Regions from separate parts of the Pseudogemmobacter blasticus genome, predicted to be linked through region 2. Evidence: riboswitches for the same ligand, from Rfam matches in the RefSeq annotation. Region 2 holds a riboswitch; each other region holds the start of a gene.
The links. A riboswitch is a leader RNA that binds a small molecule or an ion and turns the genes downstream of it on or off. The one in region 2 is predicted to bind cobalamin.

Region 1 (4,496 bases), 180 kb from region 2:
GAAACGCCCTTCCAGCGCGACAGTTACCCCGCCGCGGCCTTTCTGGCGGATCTTCGGCGCAAGGCTGCGCCTGATCCAGACCTTGCAGAGCGTCTGGCGGAAGGCGCGGGCGACCTGGGGCCCTGGCTTCTGGCGCAGGGGGTGGCTTTCGAACCCTGGGCCGACGGCAATCTGCCCTATTCCCGCCGAACCGTCTTTCTGCGCGGGGGCGGGCAGGCCTTGGTCAATGCGCTGGTCCGCCGTGCTGTCGCCCTGGGGGTGGATATTCGCACCGGCTGGCGGGTCCGCGCCCTAGATCCGGCCGCGCTGTCGCCGCAAACGGCCGCCCCGTTGCACATTCTTGCCGACACGCCCGAGGGGCCGGTGCAGATTGCCGCCGCTGCCGTGGTGCTGGCCTGCGGCGGTACGGGCGCAAACAGGGGCGAGCTGGCCCGCCACCTTGGCCCGCGCGCGGCGGTGATCGCCAATCGGGGCACGCCGTTCCAGCAGGGCGAACCGCTGCTTTGGCTGTTGTCGCACGGGGCTGCCGCCGCCGGTTTGCCGGGCGATGGCCACCTTGTCCCGGTTGATGCCCGCGCGCCACAAGACGATGCCGGAATTGTCAGCAGGTTGGACGGTATGCAGTTTGGCCTTGTCGTCGGCCCTGATGGCCGCCGCCTTGGCGATGAAGGCGCCACGATCAGCCCCGAGAGGTTCTCGCATTGGGCGCGTCTTCTGCAAGACCGGCCGGATCCGCGCGGCTGGATCATTCTGGGGCCCGAGGGCACCGCCCGTCTGCCGCCGTTGATGTATCCGCCGCTGCGCGCGGCCACGCCCGTGGCGCTGGCCCTTGCCTGTGGCATCGACCCCGATGGCCTGACCGTCACGCTGCAAGAGATCAGGGATTGGCAGGCCGGCGGTCCGCCGCCCGATCCACCGCGCACCCTGCGCGACACGGCCCCTCTGGGCCGGCTTGACGGCCCCCTTGCGGCCATTCCCATGCGGCTTGGGCTGGCCTTTACGCGCCACGGAGCCGCCGTCGACGCCAGTACGCGAATCCGCCTTGCCGCAGGGGGCACCGCGCCGCAGCTTTTCGCGGCGGGCACCGCCATGTGCGGCCAGATCCTGGGCCCGGGCTACCTTTCGGGCATGGGGCTGACCATTGCCGGCGTCTTCGGTCGCATCGCCGGGCGCGAGGCGGCAGCGCTGGCCGGGTCTGCGGTTCTGCCCGCGCAGGGGCCGGCCCTTGCAGACCGGATCGCCCCGTCTGCGCCGCCGCCGGAAGATCCGCTTGCCAATGCCCGGCGCACGATGAACCTGTGCAACACCTGCGGGTTCTGCACCGGGCTTTGCGATGTCTTCCCGGCGGCCCAGTTGCGGCAGGGCTTGCGGGACGGCGATCTGCGCCATCTTGCCCATCTGTGCCACGATTGCCGGTCCTGTCACGCCGATTGCCAATATACCCTGCCGCATGAACTGGCGATCAACGTCCCCGCCGCGCTGGCCGAGGTGCGGGCGCAAGACTATGCCGGACCTTTGCCCCGGCGGCCTGCCGGCCCCCGTTTCGCGGTCTGGCTGTTCCTGTTCTGCCTGTTCGCACCCGTGCTTGGCACCTTGCTTCTGGTGCCGTCGCAGGTGCTGTTCGCGCCGCAAGCCGGGTCGGGGGCCTTTTACCGGGTGATCCCCCATCCGGTGATGGCGGCGGGCGCGGCGCTGGCCTTTGCCGGGGCGGGCGTGCTGCTGGTGGCAAGGGTCTGGCGCCATTGGCGCCGCTCGGGCGGGCCGGCCACGCGGCACAGCCCGGCGACACTTGTCAGGGCGCTGACCGATGCCGCCACCCTGCGCAACCTTGGCCACGGCGCCCCCGGCTGCGAAGACCGGCAGGGCCGCGTCAGCCTGATCCGGCGCCTTGCGCATCACCTGGTTGCCTACGGGTTTGCTCTGACCTTTCTGGCCACGCTGGCGGGGGCCTGGTTGCACAGCCGCGGCCAGGTGGCACCTTACCCGGTGGTCAGCCTGCCGGTTCTGCTGGGCGCGATCGGTGGTCTGGCGATGCTGGCCGGCCTCACGCTGCTGGAGCGACGCAGCCGGTCGGCCGATCAGGCCCCGGCCAGTGCCCGTATGCTGGCCGAGGACCGTTTCGCCCGGGCCCAGCTTGCCGCCGTCGCCGGTTCCGGGCTGCTGCTTCTTGCCCTGCGCGAGACCCCCGTCATGGGCCTGATGCTGGCATTGCATCTGGGCAGCGTGCTGGGGTTTGCGCTGCTTCTGCCCTTTGGCAAGCTGTCGCACGGCGGCTGGCGCTTCGCAGCCCTGTTGCGACATGCCGGCGAACGCGCGGCCCGGCGCCCCAGACCCGGCCAGGCTGACAAGCCCGACGCGCCGGGGGAATGAGCGATCAGATTGGAGTGTGTCAGGGGCGGCCGGATGTCCGGGGGGCTTACCGCCTGATTGCGGCGGGCAAAGGCGGGCGATGGAACGGATGCAGTTTGCAAGCTCCCCCGCGCTGCGTTTGCAGGACAGCCGTCAATCGTCCTGTCCCTCAGCCTCATGCCCGGGCGGGCGGGGGCGGCGGGTGGGCGGGTCGGTCTGCGGAAGGCCCGACCAGACCACAGGATATTCCAGCCAGCGCTGGATGAAGTTCCACGACTTGCGGTAATCGTCATGCGGCAGGGTGCAGGCAGAGCAGTCCTTGCGTGTCAGACCGTTCCGGTCCGTGTAGGTCGCGTAGGAACCCGGACATTCATAGGCGATCAGCGGACAGTAGCAGAACAGGCAATTGAAATCGCCTTTCACGCCCTTATGGCAGGGCAGGAACGGGCAGGCCGTGTTGGTGTAGCCCTTGAAGGCCTCATTCGTGGTCGTGTCCTTCGGCTGCATCGCTGGCCCCTTCGCCTGACGTTTCCTTGCCGGCCCCGGCGCCGGATTCGGCGCAAAGCCCTGATGCCACGCGGAGAACAGGAGACAGATCACAAGCGCACAGGCCGTGGCCCTGCACAGATCCTGTCTCCGGGCCCGCCGCCCGGCATCGGTTCGTGGTTCCGGCAGGTCTCCTGGCTTGCGGGTCATCGTCGGTCTGCCAGCCTTCCCGGCGCGCAGGGCGCCCGTGGCATCTTGGCAGGGACTCGCCGCTCACAGTTGCGGGGGCAGCGCCGGGGTTTCACCGGCTTCCCTCTTCGCCCCTTGCGGGGCACCGGAACGGGGGTATCAAAGGCCACTGTCCGCAAGCTGTCAAGGTAGCCCGGTCAGAAGCTTTGCTGTACCCGCAGATGGGTGTGGCTGTGCGGCTCCTCGCCCTCATGCGCATGGGTCTCGACATGTTCCTCAACCGGGATCAGCCCGGCCGCGCCATGCCGCACCCCGCGTTCCAGAAACAGTTGCGCCGCATAATCCGACACGCGGGCGAAGTCGCCGCGCAGCACGGATATATCCACGGTTTCCCCGTGGTTGATCGGAATACTGGTGTGGAACAGTATCTCTGAATGTCGCGCCAGCCGGCCTTCGCGGATGCGCTTTGCCAGCTCTGGCATCGTCTGGTCCACTGCGCAGGACACCACCGCGAAACAGCCCTGATCGGGCCGCGCCGCCGGTTCAACCGCCAGCCCGCGCCGGATCAGGTCGCGGATCGCCTCGGACCGGTTCTGCACCGGCGACCGTGCGACATAAGCCTCCAGCTCGGCGGCCAGCTCGTCATCCAGCGTGATGGTGGTGCGGATCATCAGGCCCCCTTTGAGACGGCAATGCACTGGCGCGCAAGGAAGGCGCGTTTAGCCCCAGACCTCGACAAACTCGCGCCATTCGCCTTTCGACATGCCAGACTCCTCCTGTCCCACCACCTCGCCGGCCAGGCGGCGCTTCAGAAGTGCCGTCGCCTTGGCCGAAAGCGTGGTGCCGCCCATGCGGTAATCTTCAAAGGCGGCATAGGCGAGCGGCACCCAATCCTTGACGCACTCGGCAATCGCCTTGGCATAGATCTGGATTTCGTATTGCGCATGGGCATCGGCCCGCAGTCGCAGGAAGTGGAACAGGTTGTGCAGGTCAGTCTTCCAATACCACTGCGTATAGGTGTTCATCGGCAGGTTCATCCGCGCCAGTTCGCGGGCAAGGCCCTGCTGGCCGTCCTGCGACAGCATTTCCTCGTAGTGGTCAAAGCAGATGGCGGCGTCGCGCTTCAGCGTTTCCAGGACGCGAGCGGCTTCGGCGCCCGACAGAACCTCGCCCCGGCCCTGGTTGTTCACGGTCGATTGCGCGGCCAGGTGTTCGGGCGCCGGAATGTAGAACTCGCGGTCAAGGATCGAATAGCGGGCCGAGTATTCGTTGACGTTGGCGGTGCGGTGCCGGATCCACTGGCGGGCCACGAAGACCGGCAGTTTGACATGCAGCTTGATCTCGCACATCTCGAAGGGCGTCGAATGCCAGTGCCGCATCAGATAGCGGATCAGCCCTTCGTCGTTCGACACATGCTTTGTCCCGGCGCCATAGCTGACGCGCGCCGCCTGCACGATGGCGGCATCGTCGCC
Region 2 (4,496 bases):
GAATCGATGGGCCTGAAGACCTTTGGCTTCGGCTTCGGCCGCGAAGACATCTGGCACCCGGAGAAAGACGTGTACTGGGGCAGCGAAAAGGAATGGCTGGCCCCCAGCGACAGCCGCTATGGCGATCTGTCCGATCCTTCGACGATGGAAAACCCGCTGGCCGCGGTGCAGATGGGCCTGATCTACGTCAACCCCGAAGGGGTGAACGGCCAGCCCGACCCGATGAGGACCGCCGCCCAGGTGCGCGAGACCTTCGCCCGCATGGCGATGGACGATGAGGAAACCGCCGCGCTGACCGCGGGCGGCCACACCGTCGGCAAGACCCATGGCAACGGCAGCGCCGCCAACCTTGGCCCCAGCCCGGAAGGCGCCGATGTGACCGAACAGGGCCTTGGCTGGATGAACCACACCAGCCGCGGCATCGGCCGCAACACGGTGACCAGCGGCATCGAAGGCGCCTGGACCACCCATCCGACCCAATGGGACAACGGCTATTTCGACCTGCTGTTCGGCTATGAGTGGGAGTTGAGGAAATCGCCCGCCGGTGCGTGGCAATGGATGCCGATCAACATCCGCGAAGAAGATATGCCGGTCGATGTGGAAGATCCCTCGATCCGCGTCATGCCGATCATGACCGATGCCGACATGGCGATGAAGGTTGACCCGGCCTATCGCGCGATCTGCGAACGCTTCCGCGCCGACCACGCCTATTTCAGCGACACCTTCGCCCGCGCCTGGTTCAAGCTGACCCACCGCGACATGGGCCCCAAGGTCCGCTACATCGGGCCGGACGTGCCCGCCGAAGACCTGATCTGGCAAGATCCGGTGCCCGCCGGCCGCAGCGATTATGACGTGGCCGCCGTCAAGGCCCGGATCGCGGCCTCGGGCCTGTCGGTGGCGGATGCCGTTGCCACCGCCTGGGACAGCGCGCGCACCTATCGCGGGTCGGACATGCGCGGCGGCGCGAACGGCGCCCGCATCCGGCTGGCCCCGCAGAACGGCTGGGAAGGCAACGAACCGGCGCGACTGGCGCGTGTGCTTTCGGTGCTGGAGCCCATCGCCGCCGCGACCGGCGCTTCGCTGGCCGATGTCATCGTGCTGGCCGGCAGCCTTGGCGTGGAAATGGCCGCCCGTGCCGCCGGCTTCCCGGTCGCGGTGCCCTTCGCCCCCGGCCGTGGCGATGCCAGTGCCGAACAGACCGACGCGGCCTCGTTCGACGTGCTGGAACCGCTGGCCGATGGCTTCCGCAACTGGCTGAAGAAAGACTACGTTGTCAGCGCCGAAGAACTGATGCTCGACCGGGCGCAGCTCATGGGCCTGACCGCGCAGGAGATGACCGTACTGGTCGGCGGGATGCGGGCGATGGGCACCAACCACGGCGGCACGGCGCATGGCGTCTTTACCAACCGTGTCGGCGCCCTGACGACCGATTTCTTCACCACGCTGACCGACATGGCCTGGAAATGGGTGCCGGCGGGCAACAACCTGTATCACCTGACCGACCGCAAGACCGGCGCGGTGAAATGGACCGCGACCCGTGTCGATCTGGTGTTCGGCTCGAACTCGGTCCTGCGGGCCTATGCCGAGGTCTATGCCCAGGATGACGCCGCCGAGAAATTCGTGCGCGACTTCGTGGCCGCCTGGACCAAGGTGATGAACGCCGACCGTTTCGATCTGCGCTGATCGCGGCACGGTCTGCCGGAACTTCGGGCGCCCTCCGGTCTTCGGGGGGCGCCTTTTTCGTGACGGCCCCGGCTCAGGCCAGACGGTCGGGCAAGACCTCGGCCCCGATCAGCGCATCGGGCCGGGCGGCGGTGATCGCCGCCGCCGCAAGGCCCGGACCCGGCCCGGTTTCCCCGGTGCCAAGGTCGCCGCGCACCCAGGTGGCCCTGGCCCCGGCCTGCCAGCCCAGCCGGCAGGCGCGGATGCAGCCCACGGCCTCCAGCGTTCCCGAGATTTCGAAATCGGGCGTCAGCCCGCCCGCGCCGGTGGCCATGGCCGCCACCAGCCGCCGCGTCAGGTCCAGCCCCACCGGGCAGACCCGGCCCAGATGCGGGCAGACCGTCGCGCAGGTCACCTGCCAGCGCGGCGACATTCGGCCGGGGATCGCGTCACCCGGCCCCTCGGGCGCAGGGGCACGTTCGGGGAAAAATCCGTCTTCCATCACGTCTCCTGTCGGGCGCCCCGCCCGCTTCGGGTTTCGGTGTGATGGCAGGTCTCCTGACTTGCGGGTCTTCGCCTTTCCGCGCCTTCCCGGTGCCGGGGCACCAGTGGACCATTGCAGATCAGCTCGCCGCTTACAGTTGCGGGGGCAGTCGCGGCCTTGGCCCCCGAAGGCGCCGCACCGCGTTCCCATTTTCATCCGAAGGCTTGCGCCCGCCGGAACCATCGCCCGCAGAAAGCCGCGTTTCGGCGGGCAGAGTCAAGCCGTGCCGCTGGGGGCGGACGGGAGCGACCATTCCCCCTTGCGCGACGGCCCCTGTTGCGGCACCCCTGCCCCATGTCCAGCCCTGCCGCCTTTCTCAATGTCCAGGCCTCGCTGACCGGCCGCCGCTGGGTCGGGCCCGATGCCGGGGCCGACCGTCTGGCCGAGGCGATGGCGCAAGCCACCCGCCTGCCGCTGCCGCTGTGCCGCATCCTTGTCAGCCGCGGCGTGCCGCCCGATCAGGCCGCGGGCTTTCTGGCCCCCACGCTGAAAGACCTGCTGCCCGACCCGCGGTCGCTGCGCGACATGGAAAAGGCCGCCGCGCGGCTGGTGCGCGCCCTGACCTCGGGCGAGCGGATCGCCATCTTCGCCGATTACGATGTGGACGGCGGGGCTTCGGCGGCGCTGCTGCTGGCCTGGCTGCGCGCGCTGGGGCGCGATGCCACGCTGTATATCCCCGACCGCATCGACGAAGGCTATGGCCCCAATGTCCCGGCCATGCAGGCGCTGGCGCGCGACCACGGGCTGATCCTTTGCGTCGATTGCGGCACGCTGAGCCATGAGCCGGTTGCCGCCGCCGCGCCGGCCGATATGGTGATCCTTGACCACCACCTTGCCACCGAAACCCTGCCCGCCGCCCATGCGGTGGTGAACCCCAACCGGCAGGACGAAGACGGCAGCCTGGCGCATCTCTGCGCGGCCTCGGTCGTGTTCCTGGCGCTGGTCGAGGCCAACCGGCAATTGCGCGGCCAAGGCAGCACCGGCCCCGACCTGATGGCGCTGCTGGATCTGGTCGCGCTGGCCACTGTGGCGGATGTGGCCCCGCTGATCGGCGTCAACCGCGCTTTCGTGCGGCAGGGGCTGCGCGTCATGGCCCGGCGGGAGCGGCCCGGCCTGCGCGCGCTGGCCGACATTGCGCGCATGGACAGCGCCCCCACCGCCTATGCCCTGGGCTTTCTGCTGGGGCCGCGCGTCAATGCCGGGGGCCGCATCGGCCAGGCCGATCTTGGCGCCCGCCTGCTGGCCGCCACCGATGACGCGCAGGCCCTGGCCCTGGCCCGCCGGCTGGACGAGCTGAACACCGAACGCCGCGTGCTGACCGAAGCCGTCCGCGAAGAGGCGCTGGCCCAGGCCGAGGCGCGCGGGCTTGATGGCCCGCTGGTCTGGGCCGCCGCCGAAGGCTGGCATCCCGGCGTGGTGGGTATCGTTGCCGCGCGGCTGAAGGAAGCCACCAACCGCCCCGCCATCGTGATCGGCTTCGACGGCGGCATCGGCAAGGGATCGGGCCGGTCGGTCGCCGGGGTTGATCTGGGCGCCGCCGTGCAGCGCGTGGCGGCCGAGGGGCTGCTGGTCAAGGGCGGCGGGCACAAGATGGCCGCCGGCCTGACGGTGGACCGCGACCGGCTTGAGGCCGCCATGGCCCGCCTGTCCGAACTGCTGGCCCGCCAGGGCGCCGGCGCCGCCGGCCCGCAAGATTTGCGCATCGACGGGTTGCTGATGCCCGAAGCGGCCAACCTGGCGCTGGCCGAACAGATCGAAAGCGCCGGCCCTTTCGGCGCCTCGGCCCCGGCACCGCGATTCGTGCTGCCCTCGGTCAGCGTCGCCGCCCGCCGCATGGGCGAATCGCACCTGCGGCTGACCATCGGCGGGCGCAGCGGTGGCGGGCCGGAAGCGGTGCTGTTCGGCGCCTTCGACAGCCCCCTTGGCCCCGCGCTGGAACAGGGCGGACACCGGCTTTTCCACCTTGCCGGCAAGCTGGAGGTGAACACCTGGGGCGGCCGCTCGCGCGTGCAGTTCCGTCTGGACGATGCTGCGGAAGCCTGATCGGAAAACCTTCGTTTTTCCTCTTGCAGAACCCGCGCAGCCCCGTTAGACACCCGCCACACCGACAGCGTGGCCCGTTCGTCTATCGGTTAGGACACCAGGTTTTCAACCTGGGAAGAGGGGTTCGACTCCCCTACGGGCTGCCACTTCTCCGTATAAGATATTGGAACACATGGGGTTTCCCCCGTGCCCGCCAATGGCGAGACGAACCCGTATGCGGAGCTGCGCCGCATCTGCGCATTGTGCC
Region 3 (4,496 bases), 1.2 Mb from region 2:
GCATCGTCGGGGTCGATCACCGCCTGCGTGCCCACGATCTGCGCGATCACGCCGCCGCGGTCGATGTCGCCGGCCAGCACCACCGGCACATCCGCCGCCCGGGCAAAGCCCATGTTGGCGATGTCGCCCCGCCGCAGGTTCACCTCGGCCGGGCTGCCCGCGCCTTCGACGATCACCAGATCGGCCCGCGCCTTCAGCCTGTTGAAACTTTCCAGCACCGCCGGCATCAGCGACGGCTTCATCTTGCCATATTCGCCGGCGCCGGCCCGGGTCAGACGGCGGCCCTGCACCACGACCTGCGCGCCGATGTCGGTTTCGGGCTTCAGCAGCACCGGGTTCATGTCGGTATGCGGTGCCACCCCGGCCGCCAGCGCCTGCAAGGCCTGCGCACGACCGATCTCGCCGCCGTCCTCGGTCACGGCGGCGTTGTTCGACATGTTCTGCGGCTTGAAGGGCAGAACCGACAGCCCGCGCCGCCGCGCCGCCCGGCACAGCCCCGCCACCAGCAGCGACTTGCCGACATTCGAGCCGGTGCCCTGGATCATCAACGCGCGCATGGCAGGTCTCCTCAGAACTCCACGCCCGGCTGGCCCTTGATGCCGGCGCGGAACGGGTGCTTGACCAGCGTCATCTCGGTCACCAGGTCGGCCAGGTCGATCAGTTCGGGCTTTGCATTGCGTCCGGTCAGCACGACATGGGTCATCGGCGGCTTCTCGGTCTGCAGGAATTCCACCACCTCGGCCACATCCAGGTAATCGTAGCGCAGCGCGATGTTGATTTCGTCCAGCAGAACCATGCGGATGGCCGGGTCGCGGATCAGGTCTTTCGCCTTTTCCCAGCCCGCACGGGCCGCCGCCACATCGCGGGTGCGGTCCTGGGTTTCCCAGGTGAAGCCTTCCCCCATGGCGTGAAACTGGCAGAGATCGTTGAAATGCGCGGTGATCAGCCGCCGTTCGCCGGTGTCCCAGGCGCCCTTGATGAACTGGACAACGGCGCAGGGCATCCCATGCGCGATGGCGCGCAGGATCATGCCGAACCCCGCCGAGGATTTGCCCTTGCCGGTCCCGGTGTGCACGATCACCAGCCCCTTTTCGGCGGTCTTTTCCGCCAGAACCCGGTCTTTCGCGGCCTTGATCCGGGCCTTCTTCTCGGCATGGCTGCGGTCGGTGTCCGGCATCGGCTGCGACATGGCGGCGTTTCTTCCCTGGGTTGGGCGGCTTGACTTTCGGTCTGCCTTGGCGTCACTGGGGCACCAAGCTGGTTCCTGTCTATGACAGGCGAAGAGGGAATGCGATAGGGCCGTCCGGCCCGAGGCGCAGCCGCCCCCGCGACCGTGACCGGAGTTGGGTGTCCGATGCCACTGGCCGAAAGGCCGGGAAGGTGGGCACCCGGGGGAGCGATCCCCGACTCCGCAAGCCGGGAGACCTGCCAGCTTTGTTGTCAACGGGCGGACGGGGTGATCCGCGACCGGTGGATCGCCGCATCCGTCGCGCGCGCCTGCCTGTCCCTTTTCCCCGCCTGTCGCAGCCGGGAAGGGCGCATGACCGTTACGCTGCTTGTCTGTTCCACCTGCCGGGCAGGGGAGCCGGTGCCCGAGGGCACCTTGCCCGCCGGCACGCGCCTTGTCGCGGCGCTTGAGGCGCTTGGCCCTGTGCCCGGCGTTACCCTGCGCCCCGTCGAATGTCTGTCGGCCTGTTCGCAAGGCTGCGCGGTGGCGTTGTCGGCGCCCGGGCGGTGGTCTTACGTCTATGGACGGATGTCCGAAGCCGATGCGCCGCAGATCCTGGCCGGGGCGGCCGCCTATGCCGCCGCCCCCGACGGTATCGTTCCCTGGCGCGAGCGTCCCGAAATCTTTCGCAAGCAATCGCTTGCCCGCATCCCCCCCATCGGAGAGCCGACATGAGCGATCTTGCCAAGATTCCCGTCACCGTGATCACCGGCTTCCTTGGCTCGGGCAAGACGACGCTGATCCGCCATCTGATGCAGAACCCGCAAGGCCGGCGTTTGGCGGTGCTGGTCAACGAATTCGGCAGCGTGGGGGTGGACGGAGACATCCTCAAATCCTGCGCCGACGAGAATTGCCCCGAGGAAAACATCGTCGAACTGGCGAATGGCTGCATCTGCTGCACGGTTGCAGATGAGTTCATCCCCACGGTCGAGGCGTTGCTGGCCCTGCCGCAGCGGCCCGATCACATCCTGATCGAAACTTCGGGTCTGGCGCTGCCTAAGCCGCTGCTTCGGGCGTTTGACTGGCCCGCGATCCGGTCTCGGATCACCGTCGATGGCGTGATTGCGCTGGCCGATGCCGAGGCCGTGGCGGCGGGCCGCTTTGCCCCCGACCCTGTGGCCGTGCAGGCCCAGCGGGAGGCGGATGACAGCATTGACCACGAAACACCCCTGTCCGAGGTTTTCGAGGACCAGATCGCCTGTGCAGATCTGGTCTTGCTGACCAAGGCCGATCTGGCGGGCGAGACCGGCGTTGCCGCCGCCCGGGCCGTGATCGAGGCTGAGGCACCGCGCAAGCTGCCGATCCTGCCGTTGGTCGAAGGCGTCATCGACCCGCGGGTCGTTCTGGGGCTGGGGGCTGCCGCCGAGGATGATCTGGACGCCCGCCCGTCGCACCATGACGGGGCCGACGATCACGAACATGACGATTTCGACAGCGTGGTGATCGACCTGCCCGAAGTTGCCGACCCCGAGGCGCTGGCTGCGGCGATCCGCACCCTGGCCCGCGAATTGCGCATCCTGCGGGTCAAGGGTCATGTCGCGGTGACGGGCAAGCCGATGCGCCTTCTGGTGCAGGCGGTGGGGGAACGGGTCCGGCATCAGTTTGACCGGCCCTGGGGCGCTGCGCCGCGCCGGTCGCGGCTGGTGGTGATTGCCGAACACGACGACATCGACCCAGCCGCCATCCGGGCGGTGTTTGACCGGGCGGGGATCTGACCGCCCATGCATGTGGTCTTCCGCGAAAGCCATGGTCTGGAAGAGACCGAGGTGCCCACCGATCTGGGGCAGACACGGGCCGATCTGGTGGTGCTGTCCTTTTCGGACAGCGACCTTGGGGCGTTTGCGGCCGGCTGGCATCGGGCCCGCGAGGCCGGGCATCCGCTGCCCACGCTGCGGCTGGCGAACCTGACGGCCCTGCGGCATCCGATCTCGGTCGATACCTACCTGGACCGCACGCTGGTACAGGCTCGCGCCGTGCTGGTGCGGCTGATTGGCGGCACCGGCTACTGGTCCTACGGTCTGGCCGCGTTGCAGGACATGGCCCGTCGCAAGGGGGTGGCGCTGGCCGTTCTGCCGGCCGACGGGCGCGAGGACGCGGCGCTGGACGCGCTTTCGACGCTGCCCATCTCGACCCTGCGCCGGTTGCAGGCGCTGTGCGATGCGGGCGGCGCGGTGGCGGCCCAGGCGGCGCTGGCGCAATTGTCACTGGCGGCGGGCCTGTTCGCCGGCCCGGTGAGCGGCGCCAAGACTGTGCCCGAGTTCGGCTGGTATGACCCCGATCTTGGCGTAGTGCCTGCCGCGCCCGAACCAGCCGCGCCGCTGGCTGTCGTCGCCTTCTACCGCAGCTATCTGACCGCTGCCGATACCGCGCCGGTCGATGCCCTGATCCGCGGCTTGCGGGATCGCGGCTTTGCGGCTCTTGGCCTGTTCGCCACGTCGCTGAAGGCGCCCGAAGCGGCGGCCTGGGTTCGTTCCGAGCTACTGGGTCTGTCGCCCGCGCTGGTTTACAACGCCACGGCCTTTTCGGCCAAGGCCGAGGACGGCACCTCGCCTTTGGACGCCGCCGGTTGCCCCGTGTTGCAGGTTGCCCTCTCCACCGCCCGCCGGGCCGACTGGGCTGCGGCCGACCGCGGCCTGTCGCCGGCCGATCTTGCCATGCATGTTGTGCTGCCCGAAGTGGACGGCCGCCTGTTCGCCGGCGTGGTCAGCTTCAAGTCGCCCGGCCGGCGTGACCCCGACCTGCAATATTCCCGCTTCCGCCACGAAGCTGACCCGGACCGGATCAACGCCGCCATCGCCCGTGGCCTGGCCCTGCACCGGCTGGCGCAGACCCCGCACGCCAACCGGCGGCTTGCCGTGATCCTGTCCACCTATCCCGGCCGGCCAGACCAGATTGCCCATGCGGTCGGGCTGGACGCCCCGGCCTCGACCAACCGGCTGCTCGCGGATTTGCAGGCGGCCGGCTATGACACCGCCCCCGCCGATGCGCTGACGGCTGCGCTGCTGCGCGAAACGCTGTGCTGGCCGCTGGCCGATTACCGTGCGGCGCTTGCCCGCTTGCCGGAACCGTTGCAAAGGGCGCTTTCCACCGCCTGGGGCCTGCCGGAGGCCGACCCGGCCTGCACCGATGGCGCCTTCCGCTTTGCCGCCCTGCGCTCTGGCAAGGTGGTGATCGCGCTGCAACCCGAACGCGGCGACAGTGCCAGCCGCGACGGCGATTATCACGACCTGTCGCGCACGCCCCGGCACGGCTATGTGGCCTTTTACCT
Region 4 (4,496 bases), 780 kb from region 2:
AGCAAATCAGGCAAGCGCGTGCTGGCCATTGGCCTGACACGGCAACCCGATGGCAGCGCGGCGGCCACCATCGTCGCACCGCTGGGGCTGAAACTTTCGGCCGGGCTGGCGCTCAAGGGCGATGGCGATCTGTCGGTTGGGGCCGCGTTTGATACCTGCCTGCCGGCGGGCTGCATCCTGCGCCCGGCCCTGGATGCGGCGACGGTGGCCGCGATCGGCGCCTCGCAGAAGCTGACGGCCTCAATGACCGCACCGGATGGTAAAACGCTTGAGGTTGCCTTGTCGCCAGCGGGCTTCACCGATGCCTGGGCCAGACTGGCCCTGCCAGCCCCCTGAGATACCCCCCCCAAACACGGCAATCCGCGCGATGAGACGGGGGTCTTACCTGAAAGGGGCGGCATCCGGGGATGACGGTCAGCGACAAGGGCGATCAGACGGCCTTCGGCCAGTCAAGCCCGGTGCGCTGCATGACCCGTTCGCAATAGACCTGGATCTTCGGCGCGATGCAGGGTTCGCTGACAACCGCAAGGGTCCGCAACATCGGAAACAGAAGGATGTCGTCCAGAAACGGACCATCCCCGTCAGGCAGGATCGGCGCCAGAGTTTCAAAGCCTTGTTGCAGATCATCCACCAGCCGGCCGGTTTGCAGGCGCAGCGCCGCCATGGGCCCGTGGCGCGCCTCCTTGGCGGCGACGAAAGCCGCCCGGGCGGCAGGGGTCTGGAACTCAGGATAACGCGGATCGGCGGCGCGGGGCAGGACAAGTCCATAGATCGTGGATTTCCACGCCGTGATCCAGTCCACGACCTGCGGCCGGGGCGGCTGCCGGAACAGCCGTTCCCCACCCATTTCATCCAGTTTCCGAAGTATATCAAGGCTTTCCGACATGACCTCTGCCCCATCCTGCAGGATGGGCAGCATCTTGCGCCCGATCAGCCGCCTGGGCGTCTCTGCATCGTCATAGGGCACATGAACCAGGTCCAGCGGCCACCCCTTCATCCGCGCGCCCATGACGACACGGATGCAGTATGGGCAGTGCTCATAAAGATAGAGCCGCATCCCTTTGGCACCCGGTTCAGGCGTTCACATCAACCACGACCCGGCCCTGCACCTCTCCCTTCAGGATCGCCGCGCCAAGCGCCGGAAGATCCGACAGCGCGGCAGGCCGGATCATCCAGGCCAGCAGATCCAGCGGCAGATCGCGGGCAATCCGGGCCCAGGCGTCGATGCGGCGTTCGGTCGGGCACATCACGCTGTCGATCCCCAGAAGATTGACGCCGCGCAGAAGGAAGGGGATCACCGTCGCCGGAAGCGCCGGGCCGCCCGCAAGCCCGACCGCCGCGACAGAGGCGCAATAGCGCATCTGCCCCAGAACCCGCGCCAGCATCGCGCCGCCAACCGCATCCACGCAACCGGCCCAGGTTTCTGCTTCCAGCGGGCGCTTGACGGTTTCAGACAGGTCTGCACGCGGCACGATGCGCTGCGCCCCAAGCGCGGTCAGGTAACCGACCCCCACAAATGGGATGAGGTGATGCGGCTCAACCTGACATCCTGCTATCTGATGTCGCGTCTGGCCGTTCGCCAGATGCGGCATCACCAGCGCGGCGGGGCGCTGGTGCATGTGTCCAGCGTATCGGGGTTCCGGGGTTTGCCCCGGGCCCATGCCTATTGCGCGGCCAAGGCCGGGATGATCAACCTGTCCAACGCCATGAGCTGCGCCTATGTCGGAGAGGGCATCCGTTCAAACGTCGTGGCCCCCGGATATATCGCGACCGGCATGGTGGGCGGCCTGCTGGACGGTTTCAACGACCCCGCCACAGCGCAGGCCATGTCGCCGATGCGACGCCCCGGCAGGCCGGAGGAAATCGCGAATGCGTGCCTGTTCCTTGCTTCGGACGAGGCCAGCTATTGCAGCGGCTCGGTCCTGGTGGTGGATGGTGGCATGACGGCAACGCAGGGATAGCAGGCAGGGCGGCCGCAGGACAGGCCCGCGCGCGGTCGCCACTCTCGCAGGATCAGCCGCTTGCAGCCGGGCCGGATTGCGGCCAATTGCAGCGGCATCCGGGGCTGGCTTGACAACCTGAACGCAACGGGCGCATCACCGCCCGGCTGGTGCCTGTCTTCGTGACAGGTGAAAAGGGAATGTGTCCGTGGCCGCCAGGCCCAGAACACAGCCGCCCCCGCGACCGTGACCGGACAGGTCACCCACCGCCACTGGCCCGACCGGCCGGGAAGGCAGGGTACCGCCAGGGGTAAGCCCCCCTGAGATCCGCAAGCCGGGAGACCTGCCAGCGCCGAACGACGCTGACCGGACGGGGTGTTCCGGTGTCGGGTCTGGCCGTGGCTGCACCCGCCCTTCCACCTTGTCCCTGAACATGAGGGACGACATGCCGCCTGAAACTCTTTCGCCGGTTCCGGGACTTTGGCCATGACGGCTTGGCCCGGGGGGCTGGTGATCGCGGCCCCGAATTCGGGCGCAGGCAAGACAACCGTGACGCTGGGCCTGTTGCGGGCCTTGCGCGATCGGGGGCTTGTCGTGCAGCCCTTCAAGAACGGTCCCGATTACATCGACACCGCCTTTCACGGCCTGGCAGCCGGACGGCCGTCCTTCAACCTTGATTCCTGGGCGATGGACCAAAGCCTGATGGATGCGGTCCGGCATCAGGCCGATGGCGCCGATCTGGTGATCGCCGAAGGCTCTATGGGTCTTTACGACGGCACCTCGAAGCCCGGGCGCCGCGGCCGCGGCTCATCCGCCGAAATGGCCCGGATTTGCGGTTGGCCTGTAGTTCTGGCGCTGAACGTCGAAGGCCAGGCACAATCGGCAGCGGCGGTTGCGCTGGGGTTCGCCCGCCACCCCGATGCGCCGCCGCTGGCGGGCGTGATCCTGAACAACGTCGCCGGTGCCCGGCATGAGGTGATGGTCCGCGAAGAGATGGCGCGACTGGACATTCCCGTGCTGGCCGCCCTGCCCCGCCGCAGCGATCTCAGCCTGCCGGAACGTCACCTTGGCCTGGTGCAGGCAGACGAACATCCCCGGCTTGAGGCGCTGATCGCCCGGCTGGGGGCCTTCGTGCGTGACCATGCCGATCTGGCCGCGCTGATCGGTGCCGCCCGATCAGCCGGCCCGCCCCCGGCCGGGGCCTGGCCCCTGCCGCCGGCGCAGCGCATCGCGCTGGCGCGCGACGTGGCGTTCTCTTTCGTCTACCGCCATCTGCTGGAAGGCTGGCGCCGGGCGGGGGCCGAAGTGCTGCCGTTCTCGCCTCTCGACGATCAGGCCCCCGATCCCTCGGCCGATCTGGTCTGGTTGCCCGGAGGGTACCCCGAGTTGCACGCCGGGCGGCTGGCGGCGGCCGAAACCTTCCTGTCCGGCCTGCGCCGCCATGCGCAGACCAAACCCGTCCATGGCGAATGTGGCGGCTACATGGTTCTGGGCGAGGCGCTGGTGGATGCCTCGGGGACCAGTCACCGGATGGCGGGCCTTCTGGGGCTGGTTACCAGCTACCAGGTCCGCCGCCTGCACCTTGGCTACCGCCGCGCCACGCTGGTGGCCCCGATGCCGGGCCATGCCCCCGGCACCGCGCTGCGGGGGCATGAGTTCCACTATTCCTCGATCCTGGCCCAGCCCGACGCGCCGCTGGCACGGGCCACCGATGCCTCGGGAAACCCGGTGCAGGAAACCGGCAGCACGCGGGGCCATGTCTCGGGCAGCTTCTTCCACCTGATCGCCACCGAAGGCGCCGCCACATGACCGCCCCCCTGCCGCCCGACGATGCCCCGCCGCCGCTGCCCAAGATCGAGGTGCCCCTGCTGGACCCGCCGCCGCCGCGACGGGGCCGCGCGCTGATGATCCAGGGCACCAGTTCGGACGTGGGCAAAAGCCTGCTGGTGGCGGGCCTGTGCCGCGCCTATGCCCGGCGCGGGCTGAAGGTGGCGCCGTTCAAGGCGCAGAACATGTCGAACAACGCCGCCGTCACGGCCGACAGCGACCTGTCGCCCGATGCCGACGGAACGCCCCGGCGCGGCGAAATCGGCCGGGCGCAGGCCTTGCAGGCACGGGCAGCGGGGCTGGCGCCCTCGATCCACATGAACCCGGTGTTGCTGAAACCGCAGGCGATGGTCGGCTCTCAGGTGGTGCTGCGGGGGCGCGCGCTGGGGAACTGGCCGGCGCGGCATTACCACGGGCTGAAACCGCTGCTGCTGCCCGCCGTGCTGGACAGCTATCGGCGGGTGGCGGCCGAAGCCGATCTGGTGCTGGTCGAAGGCGCCGGATCGGGCACCGAAACCCATCTGCGGCGATCCGACATCGCCAACATGCTGTTCGCCGGGGCCGCCGACCTGCCGGTGGTGCTGCTGACCGACAATGACCGCGGCGGCGCCATGGCGGCGGTGGTCGGAAGCTGGCTGCTGCACACGCCCGCAGAACGCGCGCGCATCCGGGGGTTTCTGGTCAACAAGTTCCGGGGCCAGTTTGCGCTTTACGAACCGGCCTGCCGCA

Region 1: another riboswitch for cobalamin. It lies ahead of B6K69_RS17040 (cysteine-rich small domain-containing protein); the one in region 2 lies ahead of B6K69_RS16145 (hypothetical protein).
Region 3: another riboswitch for cobalamin. It lies ahead of B6K69_RS04455 (DUF1636 family protein); the one in region 2 lies ahead of B6K69_RS16145 (hypothetical protein).
Region 4: another riboswitch for cobalamin. It lies ahead of B6K69_RS12315 (cobyrinate a,c-diamide synthase); the one in region 2 lies ahead of B6K69_RS16145 (hypothetical protein).

What each region holds. Positions count from the first base shown of each region.
Region 1 covers NZ_CP020470.1:3,500,067-3,504,562, forward strand. Annotated here, with positions in the region: gene tcuA (FAD-dependent tricarballylate dehydrogenase TcuA) at 1-2,370, shown strand, start outside; gene B6K69_RS17040 (cysteine-rich small domain-containing protein) at 2,503-2,856, opposite strand; cobalamin riboswitch at 3,003-3,189, opposite strand; gene nikR (nickel-responsive transcriptional regulator NikR) at 3,222-3,695, opposite strand; gene thyX (FAD-dependent thymidylate synthase) at 3,744-4,496, opposite strand, start outside.
Region 2 covers NZ_CP020470.1:3,316,268-3,320,763, reverse strand. Annotated here, with positions in the region: gene katG (catalase/peroxidase HPI) at 1-1,683, shown strand, start outside; gene B6K69_RS16145 (hypothetical protein) at 1,757-2,164, opposite strand; cobalamin riboswitch at 2,194-2,405, opposite strand; gene recJ (single-stranded-DNA-specific exonuclease RecJ) at 2,501-4,249, shown strand; tRNA gene B6K69_RS16135 (tRNA-Glu) at 4,321-4,395, shown strand.
Region 3 covers NZ_CP020470.1:922,193-926,688, reverse strand. Annotated here, with positions in the region: gene B6K69_RS04465 (cobyric acid synthase) at 1-557, opposite strand, end outside; gene cobO (cob(I)yrinic acid a,c-diamide adenosyltransferase) at 569-1,177, opposite strand; cobalamin riboswitch at 1,242-1,447, shown strand; gene B6K69_RS04455 (DUF1636 family protein) at 1,541-1,903, shown strand; gene cobW (cobalamin biosynthesis protein CobW) at 1,900-2,943, shown strand; gene cobN (cobaltochelatase subunit CobN) at 2,950-4,496, shown strand, end outside.
Region 4 covers NZ_CP020470.1:2,532,206-2,536,701, reverse strand. Annotated here, with positions in the region: gene B6K69_RS12335 (invasion associated locus B family protein) at 1-336, shown strand, start outside; gene grxB (glutaredoxin 2) at 431-1,057, opposite strand; partial or broken gene B6K69_RS12325 (MDR/zinc-dependent alcohol dehydrogenase-like family protein) at 1,074-1,502, opposite strand; gene B6K69_RS12320 (SDR family NAD(P)-dependent oxidoreductase) at 1,530-1,961, shown strand; cobalamin riboswitch at 2,107-2,291, shown strand; gene B6K69_RS12315 (cobyrinate a,c-diamide synthase) at 2,427-3,749, shown strand; gene B6K69_RS12310 (cobyric acid synthase) at 3,746-4,496, shown strand, end outside.